Regions from separate parts of the Kitasatospora sp. NPDC101176 genome, predicted to be linked through region 2. Evidence: riboswitches for the same ligand, from Rfam matches in the RefSeq annotation. Region 2 holds a riboswitch; the other holds the start of a gene.
What was found. A riboswitch is a leader RNA that binds a small molecule or an ion and turns the genes downstream of it on or off. The one in region 2 is predicted to bind cobalamin.

Region 1 (12,962 bases), on a different contig from region 2:
TGCTGCTGCTGGCGAGACCCGACCTGATCCGCTGGCAGAACACCCTGCTGGTGCTGCCCGGCCTGCTCTACGCGACGGTCGTCTTCCCGCTCTGGCACCGCAACCCGTACCGGCTGGAGGCCTGGGCCGCCCGGATGATGTACGGCTGGGCGCACGTCTTCGCCATCTGGGACATCCTGCGGCGCAACCGGATGGCCTGGCAGCCGACCGGCTCCACCGGCGCCAAGCGGAACAAGACCCGCCGCTTCTGGATCGGCATGATCGTCTGGAGCGGCGGGACGGCCGTCCTCTGGGTGGGCCTCGGCATCTGGCGGATGCTCACGATGGGCCCGCTGAACTTCACGCTCGTCCTCGCGTCCGGTCTGTTCTACGCCACCATCGTCGGCCGGGTCCTCGTCCAGCCGCGACCGACGGAAGCCGTGTGATCACCATGCCCGCCCACCCCCGACGGCCCGGCCACCCCCGACGGCCGGACCGGTACCGCCGGCGGCCGGCACTCGCCCTGCTCGCCGGCGCGCTGCTGCTCGCCACCGCCGCCTGCGGCCCCGAGGACCCCGGCTTCGCGATGCAGGAGGCCGTCGAGCCCGACCAGCCCGCGGCCGCCGCCCCCGCCACCCCGGGCGCCACGGGTGCCCCCGGCACGGCCACCGGCACCCCGAGCGCCGCCGCCAGGCCGAAGGCCGTCCCGGCCGGCGTGCCGTACGACGTCACACCGCTGCTCAAGCCGGACCACAAGTACCTCGGCGCCGCACTGCCCGGCGTCCCCGAGACGATGGACGCGCTGCCCGTCTACACCTCCACGATCGGCAAGCAGCCCAACGTCCTGGAGTTCTACGCCCACTGGGAGGGCGGCTTCGACACCCAGGGCGCCAAGCGCATCTACGCGGCCGGGGCCCTGCCGTACATGGCCTGGGAGCCGTACAACCACTCGCTGGCCTCGATCGCCGCCGGCGACACCGACGACTACGTCCGGGGCGTCGCCAAGTCCGTGGCCAAGCTCGACCAGCCGATCGCGATCAGCATCGCGCACGAGATGAACGGCAACTGGTACCCGTGGGGCCGGCAGGCCGCCAGCGCCCAGGAGTTCGTGGCCGCCTGGCGGCACGTGCACGACCTCTTCGACCGGGCCGGGGCGACCAACGTCATCTGGGTCTGGAACCCGAACATCACCGACCCGGCGCCCAACACCCGGCTCGCGCCCTACTACCCGGGCGACGCCTACGTCGACTGGGCCGGCATGACCGGGTACTTCACCCGCACCGGGCCGAAGAACTTCGACCTCCTGTACGGGCCGACCATGGCCGAGATCCGCGGCTTCAGCCAGAAGCCGTTCTTCATCTGCGAGACCGCCTCGGAACAGGGCAAACGCCAGCTCGCGGACATCGACCAGCTGTTCTCCGGGGTCGCGGCGCACGACGACATCCTCGGCTTCGTCTGGTTCAACATCGTCAAACGGGCCGACTGGCGCGTCGAGGCCGTCCCGGAGACCCTCGCGGCCTTCAGGCGGCGCGTGTCCGACCCCCGCTTCGGCTTCGACATCCGGAACCCATGATGAGCGCAGAGTCAGAGTTCGCCCCCGCCCCGGACGACGCGGCCGCCGGGCCCGCACAGGCGCCGGTGCCCGCACACCTGCCCGTACCGGTGCCGGACGAGGCCGTACCCGCCCCGGCCGCCGCACGGGCCGCGCGCGCCGCCCGGGCCGCCCACGCCCTGCGGGCCGCACGGGCCGCCCTCGACGCGGACACCCGTGACGGCGGCGGGCACCCGCCGACCACGGCGGACGCCGCCCCCTCGGCGCCCGCGGCCGGGACCGACCTGTTCCGCCGCGCCGACCGCTCGCCCGGGCCGGGTGCGGCGGGAGGCGACGGTGCCGGGCCCGGCGTTCCTGCGTCCGGGGTCCCTGCGTCCGGCGTCCCCGGGCCCGGCCGCCCGGAGACCGATCCGTCCGGGCCGGCCGTTCCCGGGCCCGACCTTTCCGGGCCCGACGTTCCGGGACCCGATGCGTCCGACGCGCCGCCGCAGGTGGCCCCGACCGGCGCCCCCGGCCCGGTGGACGACCAGGCCGTCGAGCTGGCGCCGTACACCATCCCGCAGGTCCCCGCGATCGGCTGGGACCCGGCCCCCAGCCCCCGGCGCCGCTGGATCGCCCGCGGCGTGCTCGCCGCCGTCCTCGTCATCCAGGCCCTGCTCTCGCTGCGCCTGCTCGCCGCCGCGCACCCCGACGAGGCCGCCGCCATGGTGGCCGGCCGCCAGCAGCTCGACCACCTGCTGCACGGCACCCCCGTGACCACCCACCTGGCCGAGCGAATACCCGGCACGCCCCAGCTGTACCTGCCGTTGGCCGGCGCCGCCGCCGACGCCAACGGCATCTTCGGCGCCCGGGTGCTCAGCCTCTGCTTCGCCCTGCTCACCACGGTGCTGCTGTACTCGCTGACCCGCCGGCTCTTCAACGAGCGGGTGGCGATCTGTTCGATCGCCGGCTACGCGGTGGTGCAGTCGACCGTCGTCGTCGGCTTCTACGCCGCGCCCGAGGCGCTCGCCGTCCTGCTGGTCGCCCTGGCGGCCTGGGTCACGGTGTTCACCGCGCGCCGCCCGGTGGCCCTCGTCCTGCTCGCCGCGCCGGTCGCCGCCCTGGCCTGCGCCGTCGCGTACTCCGCGGTGTTCACGCTGCCCGCGCTGGTCGCGCTGGCGGCGGCCACCGCCTGGCCGCGACGACGGCTCGGCCCGGCCGCCCTGCGGGCCCTGCTGCTCGCCGCCGGCACAGTGGGCGCCCTGCTGCCGTTCGGACTGCTCGGCGAGGTCGCCGGGTGGTCCCCGGCCCACGGGCAGGGTTCCCGTCCGGTCGGCGAGATCCTGCTGAACACCGTCCAGTGGGGCGGCCTGTTCACCGTCCTCGCGGTGGCCGGCACGATCGCGTACGCCCGCCGCGAGCAGCTGCTCGAGTCGCCGGAGAACGACGGCGTCACCACCACCCGCGCCCAGCGCGCTCTGCTGGGCACCGCCCTGACCTGCACCGCCCTGCTGGTCCCGGCGGTCCACCTGGCGCTGGGCACCTCGGGGGCGCTGTTCCGGCACCTGGGCTTCGGGATGCTGCTCGCCGCCCCGCTCGCCGGGGTCGGCCTCACCCGGCTGGTCGGCGCGCACTTCCGCCACCCGCAGCTGGGCATCCTGGTCTGGGTCGCCCTGCTCGCGCTCGGTCTGGAGCAGTCAGCGCTGCGTTACCAGAACGGGCCCGACTCCGGTCGGCTGCTCGCCGTCCTACGGGTGCACGCCACGCCGCAGGGCCACTACCTGACCGAGGTCGACGGGCTGCCCGAGTACTACCTCGGCGCCGTCAGCCGGCCCGAGCAGTGGACCTCGGCCCGCTCCGGGACGGACTACCGGGACGCGGCGGGTGTCGAGCATCACGGCGACGAGGGCAGCGCGGCCGCGATCAAGGACGGCTACTTCACCGTCGTGGTCCTGGACAGCACCGCCCCGGCCGCCACGGACCGCGTCCTGGCGACGGCGCTGGCGAGCGGCGGGCACTACCGGTTGATCGCCCAGTTCACCTCTCCGACGGGCGATTCGAGCACCTACAAGGTCTATCTGAAGCACTGAACGGCCACCGGGCCCGCCGTGGCCCACGACACGTCGGCCACAACATATGGTGCCGCCGCAGTCAGCCGCCACTAGATGTATGCTCACTCCTGCTGTCAAAGCAGGGGAACCCGGTGCGAGTCCGGGACTGCCCCGCAGCGGTGTGCGGGCGGCTCGACAAGCCGCGCCCGCGAGTCCGAGTACCTGCCGACGGTGTGCGCCACGGCCCTCCCGCAGAGGCCGCGCCAGCACGAGCAGTACCTTCCGGGCCTCGCGGGCGGGCCGGGGACGCCACCGTCGCGCGACGCACTCCTGCGTACGCGCCGTGCTCCCCTGCCCCGTTCGGCCCGGACCCGATCACCGCCGCCGATCGCCGCCAGGAGAGAGCGCCTTGACCACCGCTGCCTCAGCCACCCTGCCCGCCCAGGGCTCCGGTTCCGCCCCCGCCGCCCCGACGGTCTCCGACCCCGGCGGCGCGCTGCTGCGGCTGCTCACCGACCGTAGTGTCGATCTCCCCCAGGTGGACCCCGGCCATGTCGCCGCCGCCGCGCTGCGCGGCCGCCATGCCGGCTCGGACTTCGCCGAGCTGCGCGGGCTGGCCGTGGACGCCGCCGCGTCGATGATCGCCGAGGACCCCCAGTACTCGAAGCTGGCCGCCCGCCTGCTCGCACTGGAGATCGTCGACGAGGCCGACAGCCAGGGCGCGACCTCGTTCGCCGCCTCGATCGCCGTCGGCCACGCCGAGGGCCTGATCGGCGACACCACCGCCGCCTTCGTCGCCAAGCACGCCGCCGTGCTCGACGCGCTGATCGACCGGCAGGGCGACGACCGCTTCGAGTACTTCGGCCTGCGCACCGTGCAGTCCCGCTACCTGCTGCGCCACCCGATCACCCGCAAGGTCGTCGAGACCCCGCAGCACTTCCTGCTCCGCGTCGCCTGTGGCCTGGCGGTCGGCGACACCGAGCAGTCCGTGCGCGAGGTGGCCGAGCTGTACCGCCTGATGAGCCGGCTGGAGTACCTGACCTCCTCGCCGACCCTGTTCAACTCCGGCACCCGCCACCCGCAGATGTCGAGCTGCTACCTGCTCGACTCGCCGCTGGACAACCTGGACTCGATCTACAGCCGCTACGCGCAGATCGCCCGCCTCTCCAAGCACGCCGGCGGCATCGGCCTGTCGTACTCGCGCATCCGCTCCCGCGGCAGCCTGATCCGCGGCACCAACGGCAAGTCCAACGGCATCGTCCCGTTCCTGCGCACCCTCGACTCCTCCGTCGCCGCGGTCAACCAGGGCGGCCGTCGCAAGGGCGCCGCCTGCGTCTACCTGGAGACCTGGCACGCCGACATCGAGGAGTTCCTCGAGCTGCGCGACAACACCGGCGAGGAGGCGCGCCGCACCCACAACCTCAACCTGGCGCACTGGATCCCGGACGAGTTCATGCGCCGCGTGAACGCCAACCAGGACTGGTCGCTGTTCTCCCCCGCCGACGTCCCCGAGCTGGTCGACCTGTGGGGCTCCGACTTCGACGAGGCCTACCGCAAGGCCGAGCAGGCCGGCAAGGCCGTCCGCACCATCCCCGCGCAGACCCTGTACGCCCGGATGATGCGCACCCTGGCGCAGACCGGCAACGGCTGGATGACCTTCAAGGACGCCTCCAACCGCGCCGCCAACCAGACCGCGCTGCCCGGCCGCACGGTGCACTCCTCCAACCTGTGCACCGAGATCCTGGAGGTCACGGACGACTCCGAGACCGCCGTCTGCAACCTCGGCTCGGTCAACCTCGGCGCGCACGTCGCCGAGGGCGCGTCGGCGGAGGACCTGCTCGGCGCGATGGACTGGGAGCGGCTGGACGCCACCGTGCGCACCGCCGTCACCTTCCTCGACCGCGTGGTGGACATCAACTTCTACCCGACCGTCGAGGCCGGCACCTCCAACTCCCGCTGGCGGCCGGTCGGCCTCGGCGTGATGGGCCTGCAGGACGTCTTCTTCAAGCTGCGGATCGACTTCGACTCGGCCGAGGCGGCGAGGCTGTCCACGCTGATCGCCGAGCGCATCATGCTCACCGCCTACGAGCGCTCCGCCGACCTGGCCGAGCAGCTCGGCCGCCACGAGGCGTACGGCGAGACCCGCGCCGCCCGCGGCGAGCTGCACATCGACCACTTCGACGTGCAGCCGCACTGGGCCGACCGCTGGAGCGCGCTGCGCGCCCGGATCGCCGAGACCGGCCTGCGCAACTCGCTGCTGCTGGCCATCGCCCCGACCGCGACCATCGCCTCGATCGCCGGCGTGTACGAGTGCATCGAGCCGCAGGTGTCCAACCTGTTCAAGCGCGAGACGCTCAGCGGCGAGTTCCTGCAGGTCAACCCGTACCTGGTGCGCGAGCTCAAGGAGCTCGGCGTCTGGGACCAGACGACCCGCGACGCCCTGCGCGACGCCAACGGCTCCGTCCAGGAACTCGGCTGGCTGCCCGCCGAGGTGCGGTCGCTGTACCGCACCGCGTGGGAGCTGCCGCAGCGCGCGCTGATCGACCTGGCCGCGGCCCGCATGCCGTACCTCGACCAGAGCCAGTCGCTGAACCTGTTCATGGCCGCGCCGACCATCGGCAAGCTCAGCTCGATGTACGCGTACGCGTGGAAGGTCGGTCTGAAGACCACCTACTACCTGCGCTCGCGCCCGGCCACCCGGATCGCCCAGGCCGCCTCCGGCACCGCCCGTGCCGCCGCGCCCGTCCCGGTGAACACGCCGACCCTCACGCCGGAGGAGGAGGCCGCGCTGGCCTGCTCCCTGGAGAACCCCGAGTCCTGCGAGGCCTGCCAGTGATGTCCGACGACCGCGAGAAGATGCTGCTCGACCCCGGGTTCGAGCTGACCCTGCGCCCGATGCGCTACCCGTCGTTCTACGACCGGTACCGGGACGCGATCAAGAACACCTGGACGGTCGAGGAGGTGGACCTGCACTCCGACGTCGCCGACCTCGCCAAGCTGAGCGAGGGCGAGCGGCACATGATCGGCCGGCTGGTCGCCTTCTTCGCGACCGGTGACTCGATCGTCGCGAACAACGTCGTGCTGAGCCTGTACAAGCACATCAACTCCCCCGAGGCGCGGCTCTACCTGAGCCGTCAGCTGTTCGAGGAGGCCGTGCACGTCCAGTTCTACCTGACGCTGCTGGACACGTACCTTCCGGACCCGGAGGACCGCAACGCGGCCTTCGCCGCGGTGGAGAACATCCCCTCCATCCACCAGAAGGCCCAGTTCTGCTTCAAGTACATGAACGCGGTCGACCACATCGACTCGCTGCAGAGCAAGGAGGACAGGCGGGCGTTCCTGCTCAACCTGATCTGCTTCGCGGCGTGCGTCGAGGGGCTGTTCTTCTACGGCGCGTTCGCGTACGTGTACTGGTTCCGGAGCCGGGGCCTGCTGCACGGTCTCGCGACCGGTACCAACTGGGTGTTCCGCGACGAGTCCATGCACATGGACTTCGCGTTCTCGGTGGTGGACACCGTGCGCGAGGAGGAGCCGGACCTCTTCGACGAGCAGATGGCGAAGCAGGTCACGGAGATGCTGGAGGAGGCCGTCGAGGCCGAGCTCCAGTTCGCCCAGGACCTGTGCGGTGACGGCCTGCCCGGCATGAACACCGCCTCGATGCGGGAGTACCTGCAGGCGGTGGCGGACCAGCGCCTCGCCCGCCTGGGCCTGCCGATCCGCTACGGGTCCAGCAACCCGTTCGGCTTCATGGAGCTGCAGAACGTCCAGGAGCTGACCAACTTCTTCGAGCGCCGGGTGTCGGCGTACCAGGTCGCCGTCGAGGGCTCGGTCTCCTTCGACGACGACTTCTAAGCGGTAGCGGTCGCAGACAGACACAGAGGTGCCCCGCACGGCCACAGCCCGTGCGGGGCACCTCTCTGTTGGATCAGTCGGCCGAAAACTCCCCGGCCTTGACCCCCACGAGGAACGAGTCCCAGGCCTCAGCCGGAAACAGCAGCACGGGACCACCAGGGTCCTTGGAGTCCCGGACCGCTGTCGTCATCGGCCTGGCCTGTGCCTCGATGCAGTTCCCGCCCTGCCCGCTGTAGGTGCTCTTGTGCCACTCGCCGGTCATAACTCACCCATCTCTTGCCCGGAGTTCAGAACCCCTGTCGTACCCGAGCGATCATGTCGAGACTGTCAGCCGGACTCAAGGCGATTGAGCGGAGCGAGTCGAAGATCAATGTGTACTCATCGATCTCGGCTGGAGTCTCCATGTAGAGCGTCCCTGTCCGGTGCTCGACGCAGACGACGTCCGAGTAGTCCGGGGACGGGAAACTGAACATCACGAATGAGCCCATCAAACCAGCATGGGCACCGGCGCGGTCCGGCAAGACCTGGAGCTCCACGTAGGGATGCCCAGCCATCTCGAGCAGCTTGTCGAGTTGCCCAGCCATCACCTTCGCGCCACCCACCTCAACGCGCAACGCCGATTCGCCCTCGATCACGCACAAGCGCGGCGGGTTCGGCCTGGTGAGCACCTCCTGTCGCTCCATCCGAGCAGTCACCAAGGCATCCACTTGTTCGGCGGCCAGCCCGGACGGTTTGGCCTGCATCACCGCGCGAGCGTAGTCGGGAGTCTGCAGCAGGCCAGAGATCAGCATGTTCTCGAACGACCTGATGTAGTCAGCCGTCTCCTCGTAATCGATGAAGTCCGAGTAGGACGGCCGAGCCAAGCTCGCCCGCTGCACCCACCCGGGCTCTCGGCCCCGACGAGCAAGAGCGACCAACTCCTCGACACGGCCGTGGTCTTCCACACCGTAGAAGGTCAGCAGATCTCGCAGCTCGCCGAGCGAGATGCCCAGACGCGCGTTCTCTATCCGGCTGATCTTCGAACGGTGACAACCGATACGCTCCGCCGCTGCTTCGGGCGACTTGCCGGCTTCCTCTCGCAGCCTGACCAAAGCAGCCGCCAATCGCCTACGGCGCACTGTGGTTCGCGCTTGGCTCATCTGATGCTCCATCACACCGGTTAGGTCCAGATCATACGCCCTGGAAAAAGATCTTGGAAAATTTCCATCGGGCAAGTTGCACATGGACTCATTTCCACTACATGCTACTTGCTGTAGTCCGCCATGCCACCCAGAGTGACCGCCGCGGACTCACCCACGGGCATCCCCATGCCCCTTCAGCCGCTCTCACCTGCACACTCCAGAGGTGGCCCCGCCATGCCCGAAGCCGCTCCCCTCTCCCCCTCCCCCGCCGAGCAGACCTGCTGGCTGCCCCGGCACCGCACGTCGCCCCGCGCTGCGCGCCGGGAGCTCCGCGAGTTCCTCCTCCCCCAGCCCTCCGGCGAACACCTGCTCCCCACCGGGGAGTTGCTGGTCAGCGAGCTGGTCACCAACGCCGTCCAGCACGCCCGTACGCCCCGGGACCGCCTGATCCAGGTCCGCTTCACCCTCGCCGACGGCCTCCTCCGCATCGAGGTGCACGACGCCGACAGCGAGAAGCCGGAACTCCGCGACGCCGCCGACTCCGAGGAGGCCGGCCGCGGCCTGCTCCTCGTCCACGAGTTGGCGCAGAGCTGGGGCTGCTGCCCGCGCCGGGGCGGGATCGGCAAGGTCGTCTGGTGCCAGATCTCCCCCGAGCAGGCCGCCGCATGAGTGCTGTCCGGGCCGGAATCGTCGGCATCATGCTGCCCACCGTCTTCCCGAGCCTCGACCACGCGCTGCCCGTGCTGTGGGAGCGGGTGCGCGGGCTGCCCGTCCGCGAGGCCCACCGGGACTTCGTCCGGCTCTGCATCGGCCCGGGCGGCGGCGAGGGCGTCGCCTACTGCCTCGCCCGCGGCGGCCGGTGGAGCACCACCCTCTACGTCGGCGAGCTGACCCGCTGGACCGCCCACCCCATCACCATCACCACCCACCAGCCCTGAACTCCCCGTCCCCGCCCGGCTCCCACGCCGGGCGGGGACGGCCGAACCGATTTCCCGTCTTGGAAAGATCGCATCCTTGACCCTCCGCCTGATGGGTCGGGAACATTTACCAAGACACGAACCACTGGCGACTGGAGGCATATGATGCTGCGTTGGCTAGCCGGGGACGGGTCCTGTAAGAACGGGAACTGCCCCACTCTGTGGGGCACCGAGAACGGGGACTACGTGGTCCAGGGATACGTGATCACCGATCCTCACCGCCTGGCGGAGCTGAGTCTGCCGGACGGCGAGTCGGCGATCGTGGTCCCAGCTGCAGTCCTGGAGGGATTCTTCCGTGCTCAAGGGTGAAGACTTCGGCCGCCTCTTCGAGACCTTCGAACGAACGGCCTTCCGACTCGAAACACTGGCCGTCTACGACGTGGACGAGGAACGGGAGGAGTTCGCCGACTTCCTCGCGGGCAAAGGGCTGCCGCCCGACTGTGCCGACAACCCGTGGGTCCGCTCGATGACGGATCTGGGCAAGCGGGTGGCCCGGGTGCACGTCCTCCGGTCTCCCCTGTCGGACTACCTCCGGTACGAGCTGGCGGCCTACCCCGGAAACATCAAGGCCGGCGAGTCGATCGGCATCATCGACACGGCTCTGCAGGAGGCGACGGGTCTACCCGACCACGACTTCTGGCTGTTCGACGACACCCGGGTCTACCGGATGCACTACACCGACTCGGGGCAGTTCATCGGCGCCGAGCTGCTGTCGGATGACCGTCTGGCCGAGTACCAGCAGTACCGGGACATCGCTGTGGCGCACGCGGTGCCCTTCAGGGAGTACACGGCGGCTTGAGCGGGGAGCGGCCCAACGACTTGGGTAAGGCCCTGCGGGCGTTGCGGATCGCCTCGGACAAGACAGCCGAGACCATCGCCCGCAGGGCTTCCATGTCTCCAGCCAAGCTTTCGAAGATCGAGAACGGCAAGACCTTGCCCAGCGTGCAGGATGTGGACCTCATCCTGACCGCGCTCGGCATATCGGACGAGGCCAAGGCTGAGTTCCTGGAGGCGGCCCGCGGTGCGGCCACCGAGGAAACGGCCTGGCGGGAACTCCGCCGCACGGGTCACTGGAAGCACCAGCATGCGATCAAGGCCATCGAAGCCCAGACGACGCTCCTCCGTCTGTTTCAGGGACAACTGATTCCCGGGCTGCTCCAGAGCGCCGAGTACGTATCAGCCGTATTCTCATTACCCCCAGAGCTTCCGGCGGACTCCAAGGCAAGGACGATCTCAGCCCGACTGGAACGCCAGTCCGTTCTGTACGACCGGCACCGCGAGTTTAGATTCGTCATCTGCGAGCACGTGCTGAGGTGGCGGATCTGCCCTCCCGCCGTCATGGCGACGCAGTTGGATCGCTTGGTCTCACTTTCCAGGCTCCCTAACGTGACTATCGGAGTTCTTCCCCTGTCCGGACTGATGCCGGACTTCCCGATGACATGCTTCAGCATGCACGACGACCGCCTGGTCATTGTGGAGACATTCCATTCGGAGATCACCACTCGCGACCCAAGAGACGTCACCCTCTACCTTTCGACATTTTCTAGGTTTGATGCTGCCGCGCTCCATGGAGAAGATATGCGAGCACTGGTTGAGGAAATCCGAGATGAGTTCCTGCAAGAGAGCGTAGATACGCCGTAGCGCCTCGCGTCCACGCCGCACCAGGCCGCCTTTCCCCATGGCCCCTTGCTCAACGCAAGGGGCCACCGGAGAAGATTCACTGGCGCTGCGGAAGAGACATGACTCGAGCACAATCGCCGCCCGACCCATTCGAAAGGCCATCCTTGACAACCTCATCTAGGACCCTCGGGGACTGGTTCTCGGAGTTCGACCGAGAGGCGTTCCCACTGGAAACGCTGGCCGACTACAGCCAGTCCGGCGGGGTCGACGCGTACCGCGCGTTCCTCGCAGGCGAGGGTCAACCAGAAAGCTTCAGGACCGCCGCCTGGGTCGAGACCGTGTCCGCTGCCACTCGATCCGGTAGGCGCATGTATCGGGTGCACGTCCTGGCGCGCCCGCTCACGGAGTACCTCCGGTTCGAACTCGCTTGGGGGTACCACCGGAACATGGCGGCCGGAGAGGAGTTCTTCATCCTCGACACCACGGCCCAGGCGAACCCCCTACCCGAGGCGACGGATTTCTGGCTCTTCGATGACGAGACCGTTGCCGAGATGAGCTATGACGGCAACGGGAAGTACCTCGGAGCCGAGTTCCTCACCGGTGACGAGATCGCCCAGTTCAGGGCATACCGTGACATCGCAATGGCGCACTCCGTCCCGTTCACGCAATGGTGGGCAGAGCACGGCGAGTGAAAAGGACACAGCTCGGAGCGGAGCTGCGGGAACTTCGGCAGGCATAGCCGACCCGCTCCCCACCGCTCGCGTAGGAAGTCGGCCTGACCGACTTCCTACGCGCACAACCCGATCTCCGAACTGCCGCCAGAAACCCGGAGCGGATTCTTTCGGGAACGGGAAAGCGCACGGAAACAACCCACACCCGCCCCTACCTTGGTGGCTCACCGAATCGATCCGCGAATCACGGGGAGTCCGCCATGTCCGCCGGGAATTCTGCACAGCCGACCAAGGCCCGCCGCCACCGCCACCGGACGCATGCGGAGTTCATGGCGCGGGTCGACGACAACCCCGTCCGGAAGGACCTCACCACCGGGGGCCTCGTCGAGATCGTCGGCGCCCAGGACGGCCGGGCCCTGGTCCGGCCGCTGTTCGCGCCGGACGCCCCACCGCGGCAGGTGCCCGTCGACCAGCTCACCACGCGCATCAGCCTCTGGGGCTGACCGCCCTCGAATCTTCCGCCCAACTCCTGGGCGGGGCGGGGCCGTTCCGTGCGCGCCCCGGAACCACACCGGAAGGTGGTGTCGGCGATGACCGATCGCAGCCTCTACGAACTCGACCTCTCGCAGCTCACGCTCAACCGCGCGTGCGGCGGCAACCAGGGCGGGGGTGACGACGGCGAGTCGTGCGTGACCCTCGGCCTGGTCGAGCACGGCGTCTACGCCCTCGGCGACAGCAAGCGGCCCGACCGCGCGCCCCTCCTCTTCACCGCCGAGGAGCTCGCCGGCGCCGGGATCGACCCGGCTCGGTTCGGCCTGTCCGTCTGAGCCTCCTGAAAGCCCCTCCCGCCCGCGGTCCCGCGCGGGCGGGAGGGGATCAAAACCCCCGAGGAGAAGCACCGTTGCACTTCCACGGCTACGAGTGGGCCGGTGACGGCCGACTGTTGACCAGAGAGGCCGAGCGGCGGCCGGTCGACATCATCCGCTTCGGCGCCTCGGACCTCCCGCCGATGATGACCGGCTGGTGGCTGCGCCGCCCGGCCTCCCAGGTCCGGGGCACCTGGGACACCCCGGAAGCCGCCGTACACTGGCTCACCGCTCGCTACACCGAGCACACCCCCGGCGGCGATCCCTGGCTTCCGCTCGACGCCCGACGCCGGT
Region 2 (4,807 bases):
TGCAGACGAAGCCGGGGAACCGCGGGTGGAAGGCGTACGTGAATCCGGCGCCGGTCAGCGCGGCGAGCCCGGTGGCCGGATCGCCGGGTGCGCAGCCGGTCTCGACGCCGCCGCCGACGGCGGTGAAGTCGACCACGACGGTGACGCCGGTGGTGCCGCTGCAGGCGGCCGCGTGGGCCGCGGGGGCCTGGACGGCGGAGGCGCCGAGCAGGCCGGCGGTGAGGGCCGCGGCCGCGGCGATCGAGCCGAGCGTGCGGCGGGCCGGTCTGGCCGGGGTGAGGGTGTCGGTCATCGGAACTCTCCTCGTGGGCTCAGGGATTCGGTGGCTCAGGAGTTCGGTGGCTCAGCGGGCGGCCGGCGCCGGGCAGGCCAGGGTCGGGGCGGCCGGGCGCGCGCCGGCGGCGGAGAGGGTGGCCAGCGGGGTGCCGGCGAGGCCGAGCGCGGCCTGCGCGGTGGCCCGGGCGCCGTTGGCCGGGTTGAAGCCGGTCGCGTCGTAGGCGACGGCGCCGCGGACCGCCGGGTCGGCGGAGCAGCCCTGCTGGAACTTCACCAGCCGGCTCCAGCCCTTCAGGCCGGCGCCGAGGCGTCCGCCGGCCAGCAGCGCCTGGGTGGCCAGGCCCGTGGTGTTGGCGTTGGAGGCGGTCGCCCCGGCGGCCGCGAAGCCGCCGTCGGCGTTCTGGTGGGCGGTGAGCCAGCCGAGGCCCGCGTTCGCCTTGGCGGTGCGGCCGGTGGCGGCGAGGGCCTGGGCGGCCAGCGCGGTGGCGTCCGGGTCGCTGGTGCAGATGGTCTGGCCGAAGGAGACCGGGTAGCCGCCGTCCGCGCACTGGCTGTTCGCCAGGAAGTCGACGGCCGCGTCGGGGGCGCCGCCGGGGGTGCGGTGCAGGGCGATCAGGGCGAGCGACTGGCCGAAGGCGTTGCTGTAGTCGCCCCACTGGGAGCGGTCGGAGAAGCGGCCCTCGGCGGTCTGCAGGGAGCGCAGCCGGGCCGGCAGGTCGACGCCTCCGAAGGCGGTCGGGTTCGCGCCGCGGACCTCGGCGGCGAGCAGCAGCTTGGCGGTGGCACCGGCGTAGGCCTCGGTGGTGCCGTCGCCGAGGTAGCCGCCGAGGATCTCGGGCTTGGCCAGCCAGGCGGTGGCCCGGGCGGCGGCCTCGTCGGAGCCGTGGGAGGCGGCGAAGGCCAGCACGGCGTCGACGGTCAGGCCCTGGTCGGGGTAGGCGGTGCCGTTGAACACGGACTCGAAGTGGTCGCCGTCGACGAGCTGGCGGGCCAGCCAGCCGCCCGCGGCGGCGTCGGGGCGGATCGTCGGGGCCGCGGTCGCGGCGGGTGCGGCGGCGGGTGCGGCCTGGGCGGCGGTGGCGGCCGGGAGTGCGGTGGCGACGGCGAGGGCGGGTATCGCGAGCAGACCGAGAGTGCGGCGGAGGGCGGGCATGGCTGCCTTTCCGGGCCTGGACGCAGGGGCCCGGAGGGCGCCGGCGGCACGCCGGGCAGCCCTCGGAGCTCCGGCCCGCAGACCACGACGGGAGGAGGGGGTGACACACCTCCGCCGCCGGGTACTCGGGCTCGCCGCCGACGGGACGTCGGCGGCCTACCGTTGCGGGTCAGCGCCGGATTCGAACCGGACTTCCCCCGTCGGCGGAGTCACAACATGACGGCCCATCATGGCGAAGACGCGAAGATCCGGTCAAGGGACGGTGCGCCACGTCACGGTTCCGGCACCGGAAGACGGCACCCCGGGCCCCGGTCGCGGTCGAACTCCTCGGCGGCCGCCACGACTTCGTTCATCAGCGTGGTGTCGAGGGCGTTCAGCGCCTTGGGGCGGTCGAGCGTGATCACGCCCACCCGGCCCCTGCGCTCGACCAGGATCGTCTCGAACGTCATGCGTCGTCCTTCCTGAGGGTCGTGATGATGGCCGAGAAGTCCAGCCCGGCGCCCGCCTCCTCGGCGAACGCCGCGTACAACTCGGCTGCCCTGCCGCCCAGTTCGGCGGGGACGTCGGAGACTGTCGCCGCGGCGGCCGCGAGTCCGAGGTCCTTGGCCATCAGGGCGGCGGCGAAACCTCCGGCGTACCCGCGGTTGGCCGGGCTGGCCGGGACGGGCCCGGGGACGGGGCAGTTGCTGGTCAGTGCCCAGCACTGCCCGGAGGCGGTGGAGGCCACGTCGAACAGGGCCTGGTGGCTGAGCCCGAGGCTCTCCCCGAGCACGACGGCCTCGCTGACCGCGATCATCGAGATGCCGAGAATCATGTTGTTGCAGATCTTCGCGGCCTGCCCCGCCCCGGACGTCCCGCAGTGCACGACCCGGCGGCCCATGGCGGCGAGCACCGGCTCGGCCTCGGCGAAGTCGGGCCCGTCCGCGCCCACCATGAAGGTCAGGCTCGCGGCCTCGGCTCCGGGCACGCCGCCGGAGACCGGCGCGTCGACGGCCCGGTGCCCCGCGACCCGGACGAGGTCGGCGACGACCCGGGCGTCCCCGACCGCGATGGTGGAGCAGTCGACGAACAGCGCTCCCGCTGCCGACTCCGTCAACTCGCTGTAGGAGTCGAGGACATGGCGTCCGGTCGGCAGCATGGTGAGCACCACCTCGGCCTCGCCGACCGCTTCAGCGGCGGAACCCGCGATCATCACTCCCCGCGCCGCAGCCCGTTCCCGGGCCTCCGCCGAGAGGTCGTAGCCGGTCACCCGGTGTCCGGCGGCGACGAGGTTGGCGGCCATCGGGCCGCCCATGGTGCCCAGTCCGACGAATCCGATGCGGTGGGTCACCAGCGCTCCAGGGGTGTGGTGGCGGCGAGGCCGAGTTCTCCGTCGCCGAGCGGGGCGAAGCAGTGGGCCACGGTGGCGGGTTCGACGGCTCCCAGGGAGGCCGGCGTCCAGCGCGGTGACCGGTCCTTGTCGATCACCTGGGCCCGGATCCCCTCGGCGAGGTCCGGGGTGGCGAGCGCCGCGCAGGAGGTCCGGTACTCCTGGTCGAGCACGGCCTCCAGCGGGCCCAGGGCGCGGGCCCGGCGCAGGGCCGCCAGGGTGGCCTTGACGGCGGTCGGGGAGTTGGCGGCGATGCGCTCGGCGGCCTGCGCGGCCTCGGGTTCACCGCTGTCGCCGAGCCGCGCGAGGATCTCCTCGACGGTGCCCGCCGCGTAGCAGCTGTCGATCCACGCCCGCCGACCGTCCAGCAGACCGGCCGGCGCGGGCTCGACATGCCGTTCCAGGGCCTCGTGGACGGGCAGTTCGGCGAGGTCGTCGAGCAGCACGGGCAGCCGCTCGGCGGGGACGTAGTGGTCGGCGAGCCCGCAGAGCAGCGCGTCGGCGGCACCGACGGAGCCCGCGGTGAGGGCGAGGTGGGTGCCCAACTCGCCCGGCGCGAGGGCGAGCAGGTAGGTGCCGCCGGCGTCGGGGACGAAGCCGATGCCGGCCTCCGGCATGGCGACGCGCGTTTTCCCGGTGACGATCCGGACGCTCCCGGAAAACACGGATCACCCGCGGCCGGTATCCTGACTCCCGGATCACCGCACGCCCTCAGGCCTTCCCGGCGGCTGCCAGTGGCCGTCTCCTGCAAGGACGGACTCCCCGGTCACAGTGGCGGGACCGTGCCGGACTCACACCGGCTTCCCTGACACCGCGGACCTGCCGTCGACCATATAGTCGGACGTCCTAGTAAGTCCAGATCCCGTGACGAACCGTCACCGCGCCCTCCCCCGGTCGGCGCAGGACGACGCAGCCCGCCCCCCGTGCGGGGAGCGGGCTGCGGGTCGGCGGCGCGGGTGCTACCGGGCGGCGACGGCCTGGGCCGGGGCCTTCACCGCGGCGGGCTCGGGCTCGAGCACGCGCTTGGCGAGCTCGCCGAAGACCAGCCCGAAGGAGGTCCACAGCACGAGCTGGATGGCGAGCGCCGCGAGGCGGAACTGCCAGAGCAGGGTGGCCGGGAATGCCTCGGGCACCTCGTTGATCACCGGCAGGAGGGCGTAGGCCAGGCCGACGGCGACGACGAAGCCGCCCCCGGCCGCGACCGCGGCGTACCAGTTGCCCAGGCGCGGGGCCAGGCGCTTGCCGATGATGACCGCCGCGACCGCGAGCAGGACGCTGAGCACCATCATCAGGAAGTACAGGACGGTGCGCTTGCCGATGGTGTCGGGGTTGCCGATGGACGGCGGGTTGGCCGGGTACTTGAGGAACGGCACCACGTACACGGTCACCAGCGCGGCGAGCGAGACGACCAGCGCCGTCGCCCGGGCGCCGAAGCGGCCGATCCGCCCGAGGGCGAAGCAGTACGCGAGGGCGGCGATGCCGCCCATGGCCACGGCGAACAGCAGGATGCCGGTGGCCAGACCCGCCGTGGACTGCAGGGAACGGCTGACCACCTCCATGCCGTGCTCGGCGGAGTGCGCCTCCTCGAACTCGATGGCGGCGTCCACCTTGGACTCACCGAGCAGGTAGGCGGTGACGAGCGCGAGAACGCCGGCCGCGAGGCCGGCGATCATCCCGCGCACGAGCAGGGTTCTGACGGTTGCGGAGTTCACTGTGCGGTCTTCCCCGTTCTCAGTGGCAGGGGAAGCCGAGCAGGTGACGACCGTCGTGCACCCATTCGTGGACGTCCTCGCCGGAGATCAGCGAGGTGGCACCCTGCTCGGCGCCGACGAAGTAGATCGCCAGCAGCATCAGGACACCGAAGAAGACCGCCCAGGGCAGGACGGCCCGGACGGGAATGGTGGCGAGGCCACCCTCCTCGGGAGAGGAAATCGGGGAAGCGACGGACGAAGCCATGGCTGGGAACCTCCTGGGGGAAAGTACGCGTCCCGGTCGTTGGAGCATCGACG

Region 1: another riboswitch for cobalamin. It lies ahead of ACIRS1_RS26280 (ribonucleoside-diphosphate reductase subunit alpha); the one in region 2 lies ahead of ACIRS1_RS07685 (enoyl-CoA hydratase/isomerase family protein).

Annotation. Positions count from the first base shown of each region.
Region 1 covers NZ_JBIWPA010000022.1:42,013-54,974, forward strand. Annotated here, with positions in the region: gene ACIRS1_RS26265 (glycosyltransferase family 2 protein) at 1-425, shown strand, start outside; gene ACIRS1_RS26270 (glycoside hydrolase family 26 protein) at 431-1,552, shown strand; gene ACIRS1_RS26275 (glycosyltransferase family 39 protein) at 1,552-3,600, shown strand; cobalamin riboswitch at 3,642-3,806, shown strand; gene ACIRS1_RS26280 (ribonucleoside-diphosphate reductase subunit alpha) at 3,995-6,397, shown strand; gene ACIRS1_RS26285 (ribonucleotide-diphosphate reductase subunit beta) at 6,397-7,413, shown strand; gene ACIRS1_RS26290 (DUF397 domain-containing protein) at 7,487-7,675, opposite strand; gene ACIRS1_RS26295 (helix-turn-helix domain-containing protein) at 7,701-8,552, opposite strand; gene ACIRS1_RS26300 (ATP-binding protein) at 8,769-9,203, shown strand; gene ACIRS1_RS26305 (hypothetical protein) at 9,200-9,472, shown strand; gene ACIRS1_RS26310 (DUF6879 family protein) at 9,807-10,310, shown strand; gene ACIRS1_RS26315 (helix-turn-helix domain-containing protein) at 10,307-11,152, shown strand; gene ACIRS1_RS26320 (DUF6879 family protein) at 11,296-11,823, shown strand; gene ACIRS1_RS26325 (hypothetical protein) at 12,063-12,305, shown strand; gene ACIRS1_RS26330 (DUF397 domain-containing protein) at 12,393-12,629, shown strand; gene ACIRS1_RS26335 (hypothetical protein) at 12,704-12,962, shown strand, end outside.
Region 2 covers NZ_JBIWPA010000003.1:509,868-514,674, forward strand. Annotated here, with positions in the region: gene ACIRS1_RS07665 (flagellar hook-length control protein FliK) at 1-292, opposite strand, end outside; gene ACIRS1_RS07670 (peptidase) at 344-1,429, opposite strand; cobalamin riboswitch at 1,528-1,668, opposite strand; partial or broken gene ACIRS1_RS07675 (enoyl-CoA hydratase-related protein) at 1,726-1,878, opposite strand; gene mmsB (3-hydroxyisobutyrate dehydrogenase) at 1,875-2,759, opposite strand; partial or broken gene ACIRS1_RS07685 (enoyl-CoA hydratase/isomerase family protein) at 2,756-3,454, opposite strand; cobalamin riboswitch at 3,457-3,647, opposite strand; gene ACIRS1_RS07690 (CbtA family protein) at 3,758-4,510, opposite strand; gene ACIRS1_RS07695 (CbtB-domain containing protein) at 4,530-4,754, opposite strand.